Regions from separate parts of the Halomonas huangheensis genome, predicted to be linked through region 1. Evidence: predicted binding sites of a transcription regulator. Region 1 holds the regulator's gene; the other holds the start of a gene.
The links. Region 1 encodes sigma-54, which starts transcription at its own class of promoters, with help from an activator protein. Its sites were predicted from a motif close to TGGCACNNNNNTTGCTNT; they were not measured.
Positions count from the first base shown of each region.

Region 2: the regulator sigma-54 is predicted to act here: its motif matches at 1,474-1,491, upstream of AR456_RS14040 (ANTAR domain-containing response regulator).

Region 1 covers NZ_CP013106.1:1,623,467-1,626,881, forward strand. The annotation lists gene ptsN (PTS IIA-like nitrogen regulatory protein PtsN) at 1-10, opposite strand, end outside; gene hpf (ribosome hibernation-promoting factor, HPF/YfiA family) at 17-325, opposite strand; gene AR456_RS07295 (RNA polymerase factor sigma-54) at 485-1,897, opposite strand; gene lptB (LPS export ABC transporter ATP-binding protein) at 2,199-2,924, opposite strand; gene lptA (lipopolysaccharide transport periplasmic protein LptA) at 2,921-3,415, opposite strand, start outside.
Region 2 covers NZ_CP013106.1:3,208,832-3,212,246, forward strand. The annotation lists gene AR456_RS14035 (nitrate reductase) at 1-1,031, opposite strand, end outside; gene AR456_RS14040 (ANTAR domain-containing response regulator) at 1,543-2,136, shown strand; gene AR456_RS14045 (CmpA/NrtA family ABC transporter substrate-binding protein) at 2,133-3,236, shown strand.

The DNA.
Region 1 (3,415 bases):
CCAATGTCATGAGGAATCAGCGAAGTCCAGCGCCCTGGGCACGGGCTTGAGATTTTTCCTTGTGCTTGACCAATTGGCGGTCAAGCTTGTCGGCTAGTGCATCTATGGCAGCGTACATGTCGCCATCCTGGGCGTCGGCATGCAGGTCAGCACCGGCAGCATGGAGTGTACAGGCAGCAAGTTGGCGCTCCTTTTCTACAGATAACGTCACCTGAACATTGGTGATGTTGTCATAGTGACGCTCCACTCGAGCGAGCTTTTCTTGTACATAGTCACGCAGCGGGTCGGTCAGTTCGACGTGATGGCCGGTGATATTGACTTGCATGACAGGCTCCTTGCTCTAGCAATGGTAGATCGATTGTAACCCTTTTTGCCGCCTTGCAAACCCCCTGAGCACAAGTCCTTATCAAGCCTTGACAGATGAGGTTCTGGTGGTCATGGGGAATAGGTAGAGAACTGCTCGATCTGGGGCAGTGGGCGATGATCAGCGCAGACGTTTACGCTCACTGGATGATGGTATGTGCATGGCCTCACGGTACTTGGCAATGGTCCGTCGCGCGACATGAACACCATCTTCGGCCAGCAGCTCCACCAGTTTGCTGTCAGAGAGCGGCTTGCGTGGAGGTTCGTCCTGAACCAGCTTCTTGATTCTGGCTCGGATGGCAGTGCTTGAATGGGCATCGCCGTCGTTGCCGACCTGGCTGGAGAAGAAGTACTTGAGTTCGTACACGCCGCGCGGAGTATGTACGAACTTCTGGGTGGTTACGCGAGAGATGGTTGATTCATGCATCTCAACCTTCTCCGCTATGTCAGCGAGAATCAGAGGCTTCATGGCGGCTTCGCCCTGCTCAAGGAAGTCCAGTTGGCGCAGCATGATCTCACGGCCCACCTTGAGCAGTGTGTCATTACGGCTGGAGAGGCTCTTGAGCAACCAGCGTGCTTCCTGAAGATGATCCTTGAGGAACTGGTTGTCCTGGCTGCGGTCCGCACGACGAATCAGAGCTGCATAGTCGGGCTGAATGCGCAGGCGCGGCATGGCTTCTGGATTGAGCTCAACCTGCCAGCCTTCACTGCCATGGCGCACGATCAGGTCGGGTACCACATAGTCGACGTTGCTGTCGCCGAAGCTGCTGCCTGGTCGAGGATCAAGGCTGCGGATCAGTTCAATGACACTGTCCAGCCCGTCATCGTCGAGTCCCAGACGTCGCTTGAGCAGGCGCCGCTCGCCACTGGCCAATGCTTCGAGAAACTGACGTACCAGACGTCCGGCCTGGGGCAGTAGTGGAGTCTCTCGGGGCAGAGTGTCGAGTTGCAGCAACAGGCACTCACGCAAGTCGCGAGCGAAGACACCTGTTGGCTCAAACAGCTGGAGCCGCTTGAGAACGGCTTCAACTTCTTTCAGCGAAAGCTTGTCGAATCCTTGTTGCTGAAGGCCCTGGTGGATTTCTTCGAGCGGTTGGTTGAGATAGCCGTCGATGTTTACTGCATCGATCAGTGATTCGGCGATGCGCATGTCGTCAGCATCGATGTCGAGCATTGCCAATTGCCAGCTCAAGTGACCCTGCAATGACTGTGAGGATGCCTGACGTTCGAAGTCGGGGCCTTCGCCACTGCCGGCAGAGGAACTGCCGGAGTCCTGGTAGGTATCCGACCAGTCGCTATCGATCGAAAGTTCGCTCGGTATCTCGTCGGCCCAGTCATCTTCCGGTGTTTCGCTGGCGGTCTGCTCGCCGAAGTCGTCTTCCAGCTCCAGCATGGGGTTGGCCTCAAGGGCCTGTTGAATCTCCTGGCGAAGATCCAGCGTAGACAGCTGCAGCAGGGCGATTGCCTGCTGCAGTTGCGGGGTCATGGTGAGCTGCGTACCCAACCGCAGTTGCAGTGACGCCTTCAGGGCCATGCGAGAGGTCCGTTGCTGATGACAGAAGGCTTTACCCTACTCATCAGAAGTATGCCATGCAAGTCCCTTGCCAACATGGCGATAAAGCGTTGACTTTTTTGAGCAAGGCTGGTGGGGATGCCTGGTCCAAGCTAAAAGCCAGGAGCGGAGGGTAGCTATAAGCTGTAAGCCATAAGCGGTAAGTAACCTCGCAAGTGGTGAGCTTTCGACTACGCTCGATCTTGAATCCCGAAGGGCTTCTGTCTGTGCTCTATGCGGCGGTGTTGAATAGCTCGTTACTCGACGCTCACAGGCTCGGTGCTTATAGCCTGAAATTCTCGCCCAGATACACTTCGCGGACCCGTTTGTTGGCGAGAATGTCGTCGGCATTGCCTTCAGCAATGATCTGGCCATCACCGACAATATAGGCGTGATCACAGATATCGAGGGTTTCACGGACGTTGTGGTCGGTGATCAACACCCCGATATTGCGTTCCTTGAGCTGGCGGATGATTGACTTGATATCGCCGACCGAGATCGGATCGACCCCAGCAAAGGGCTCATCGAGCAGGATGAAGGCCGGTTCGGTGGCGAGGGCGCGGGCAATTTCGACGCGGCGTCGCTCACCACCAGACAGACTCATGCCGGGGTTGTCGCGAATGTGTGTGATGTGGAAGTCCTCGAGCAGGCCCTCAAGGTTCTTTTCACGGCCTTTACGGTCCAGATCCTTGCGTGTCTCAAGAATCGCCATGATGTTGTCGGCTACCGACAGCTTGCGGAAGATCGAGGCTTCCTGGGGTAGGTAGCCGATGCCCGCCAGGGCGCGCTCATGCATCGCCGAGCGGCTGAGGTCATGATCGTCGATGGCAATCTCGCCAGCATCGGCGCGCACAAGTCCGACAATCATGTAGAAGGATGTCGTCTTGCCGGCCCCATTGGGGCCGAGAAGACCAACAATCGATCCCTGGGAAATCGATAGGCTGATGTCGTGGACGACGCGACGACGCTTGTAGCTCTTGGCCAGATTGCGGGCGTGAAGAGTCTTCATTGGTTGCTCTGATTCTCCGGCTCGAGGGTCATGCGAATGCGCTGGGTGCCATCGACACCGTCAGCACTCGAACGTGCCTGAACCACACGGCGATCCAGAAAGTACTCGAGGTAGGCACCATCAAAGGTGTCGTTGGCCTTGTGCAGTTCAGCCTGATCAATCAGTTCGATACGGCGCTCGGCGACATGATAGACCACCTTGCGTCCCCAGCCCTTGACCACGGGTTCTTCCGGAGAAGGCTTCTGTTCCAGGTAGGCACGCTCACCGGTAGCTGTAGCCATCGATAATTCGCCCTGGTCATTGCGTTGGATCTCGACACGGTTGCCGGTCAATATCATGCTGCCTTGCTGGATGCGCACGTCACCGGTATAGACGGCGGTGCCGGCCCTGTCATCGAGATCCAGACGGTCGGCCTCGACCTGGATCGGGGCGTTACGGTCGCTGTCGAGCGCTGATACGGCAGAGCTGGTCAGGCCAGCGGCCAGTGCGAG
Region 2 (3,415 bases), 1.6 Mb from region 1:
CCCATGGCGTTGGGCTGCCCGGTAATCGAGAACGGGCCGGCCCCCGGCAGGCCGATCTTGCCGCCGGCCAGGTGGCAGTTGATGATCGTGTGGCACTTGTCGGTGCCACTGGTCGATTGATTGACGCCCTGAGAATACAGCGTGACCACATGCAACTGGCTGGCGAACCAGTAATAGAAGGTTTCAAGACGCTCGGTATCGACATCGCAGTCGGCCGCCACCGCCTCGATACTCGACTCTCCCTCCCGAGCCGCGGCCAGCGCTTCCTCGAAGCCGTTGGTGTGTCGCTGCAGATAGAGGGAATCCAGTCGCCCCTTGTCTGCCATCCAGGCCAACAATCCATTGAACAGACGAGCATCCGAGCCAGGACGAATGCCGAGATACAGATCGGCCAGCTCACAGCTATCGGTGACACGAGGGTCAATCACCACCACCCGCATTAGAGGATTGCGCGCCTTGGCAACACGCAGCCGCTGGAACAACACCGGATGGTTCCAGGCCAGATTGGAACCGACCAGCACCACCAATTCGGCCTCTTCCAGGTCCTCATAATTGCAAGGCACGGCATCGGCCCCGAATGAGCGCTTGTAGGCCGCCACCGCCGAGGCCATACACAGTCGGGAATTGGTATCCAGATGCGGCGTGCCAAGAAAGCCCTTGAACAGCTTGTTGGCAACGTAATAGTCCTCGGTCAGTAACTGCCCCGAGAGATAGCCGGCAATGGCGGCATTGCCCTTCTCATCGCGTATCGCCTGAATCCTCGACGCGGTTTCCGACAGTGCGACCTGCCAGTCCACGGCTCGACCATCCACCAGAGGTTGCAGCAACCGGCCCCGATCACCGAGAGTCTCGGCCAATGCCGAGCCCTTGACGCACAATCGGCCAAAGTTGGCGGGATGCTGATCGTCGCCCTCGACATCCACCATGCGCCCTTCCACCAGTTGCGCCTTGACGCCGCAGCCAACGCCACAATACGGGCAAGTGGTCCGTGCCAGGAGGTCACTGTCGGGTTGCTGCCGGTGCTGTGTCATCGCTATCTCCCTCCATCGCTACCAGCGGAAACCAAACGCAAAACGCCCATTTCCATCCAGGCACCGATGGGTGTCCTGACGAAAATGGGCGTCGTTGCCGGGGCAGGAAGCCGACGCTGGCTCCACATGCCCTCAATGTTGAACGTTCACGAGCTCGATGCTTCACAAGCTTGATGCTTCACAAGCTTGATACTTCACAAGCTCTGTCACTGTTTAACCTGTAAGCAAGGCGTGTGCCAGAAACGTGATAACACCGTGTCATGGTGTGCTGCAGCTTGATTCGTCTCGACTCCTTGCGCTGCACTGCACCACCAGCTGTCGTCGCAACCCTCTATCGCACCACAACAGGGCGCTTTACTCCTCAAGCAGAACTCGCCCCCCCCACTCAACAACCCTGCTACCTCGCGAAGATCACGCCATCGTACTCGGGGCATGAGCCACCTGGAACGTATCTTGCAGTGCAGCAGTCATGTGTCCGAACAATATGCCCGAACAGAGGCGATTCAATCCCATGCCACAGCCCCTGAAAGTACTGCTGGTCGATGATGAGATCGTGCGTGCCGCCATGGTCGAGGAGGCACTGGCCGGTGAAGGCCATGAGGTGGTCTGCCGCCTGGCCAGTCCATCGAGTCTCAACGACATGGTGGCCCGTCATCAGCCCGATGTGGTGATCATTGATATGGAATCTCCCGATCGCGACACGCTCGACAGCATGTCGCTTCTGCATCGCGAGAATCCTCGCCCGGTAGTGTTCTTCGCCGACCAGCACGATCCCGACGCTCTACAAGCCGCTCTCGATGTGGGGGTCAGCGCCTATGTGGTCGATGGTCTGGTACCCAGCCGGGTCAAGTCCGTCATGGACGTGGCTATCGCCCGCTTCAAGTCCTTCCAGTCCATGCGGCTCGAACTCGACCGCGCACGCAACCAGTTGGCCGAACGCAAACGCATCGAGCGTGCCAAGGGACTACTGATGAAGCACCAGAGCTGCGATGAGGAACAGGCCTATCGCATGCTGCGCAAGCTGGCCATGGATCGCGGTCAGCGCATCGGCGAAGTCGCCACCAACGTCATCGATATCCTGGAACAGCTGGAGAAGGGAAAATGAGCGACGCCAGCCAGACGAACTCCATTGCAACATCTGCCACATCGACACCTTCCACACCGACATCTGCCACATCGACAGCTGCCAAACCGGAACTGTCTGCGTTGACGCTGGGCTTTATCCCGTTGCTGGATGCCGCACTATTGGTGATCGCTCGTGAGGGAGGCTTCTTCGAGAGTGAAGGCATCGAGGTCACTCTGTCCCGCGAGAATGCCTGGTCGACACTGCGCGACAAGGTCGCGGCGGGCATGCTTGATGGCGCTCATATGCTGGCTCCCATGCCGCTGGCAATGAGCCTGGGATTGTCCCGTGCACCCTGCGAGACCCTGGCGCCGATTGTGCTCAGTCGGCACGGCAACACCGTCGTACTCTCTGAGCGCTACGCCGAGGGCATGCTGTCACCGAGCCAGACTTCCCCCGCCGATAATGCCCGCAAACTGCGCCAGTTGCTCGATCAACGTCGACTGAGCGGTGCCATCAGTCCTCCGCGTCTGGCCATGGTCTACCCGTGGAGTTGCCAGCATCTGTTACTGCGCCGCTGGCTGAGTCTCGGTGACATCGATCCACAGGACAGTGTCGAGCTGGTCGCCCTGCCACCTCCGCGCATGGTCGATGCCCTACGTGAAGGTCAGATCGATGGCTTCTGTGTCGGCGAGCCCTGGGGCAGTCTTGCCCAGCATCGTGATGTTGGTCGTATTGTGGCTCGCGGTGCAGACCTGATGCCCGGTCACCCAGAGAAGGTGTTGGGCGTTACAGCCTCCTGGGCGCGGCGCTATCCCAGTACGCTCGCGGCACTGGTCCGTGCACTGCAAGCCGCCGCCGACTGGCTGCATAGTGCTGCGGATGCCATGCCACGAACACGGGGCTGGTTGGCACTGCCTCCTTACCTGGACCGCAGCATGAGCCATCTCGACCAACAACCGCTCAACAACCCTACCGCCGACCTGCGGATCGGCGACGAATTACGCCCCAGGCTAACCGACTTCATCGTCCTCGCCCAACAGCTGCAACCGCTACTGGAAATGCGCGACCGCCAGATAGACTCCCCCACCGTGGAAGCCTGCTACAGCGCAGTGCATTTCGATGCGGCAACGCACCAGTGAAGTGCTGGATATATCGTTTCAGGTAATGACCAGCGAACATTACCATTATAAAATATTGATATTAAACATATCTGTGACACATGGCCCATAACTTGATTGCTATTGGGTAATAACGGCCACTACGGTCGAGCGATCAACGGCGATCGCCACTGCCTCGTACCGACATCCACTTATCTGGT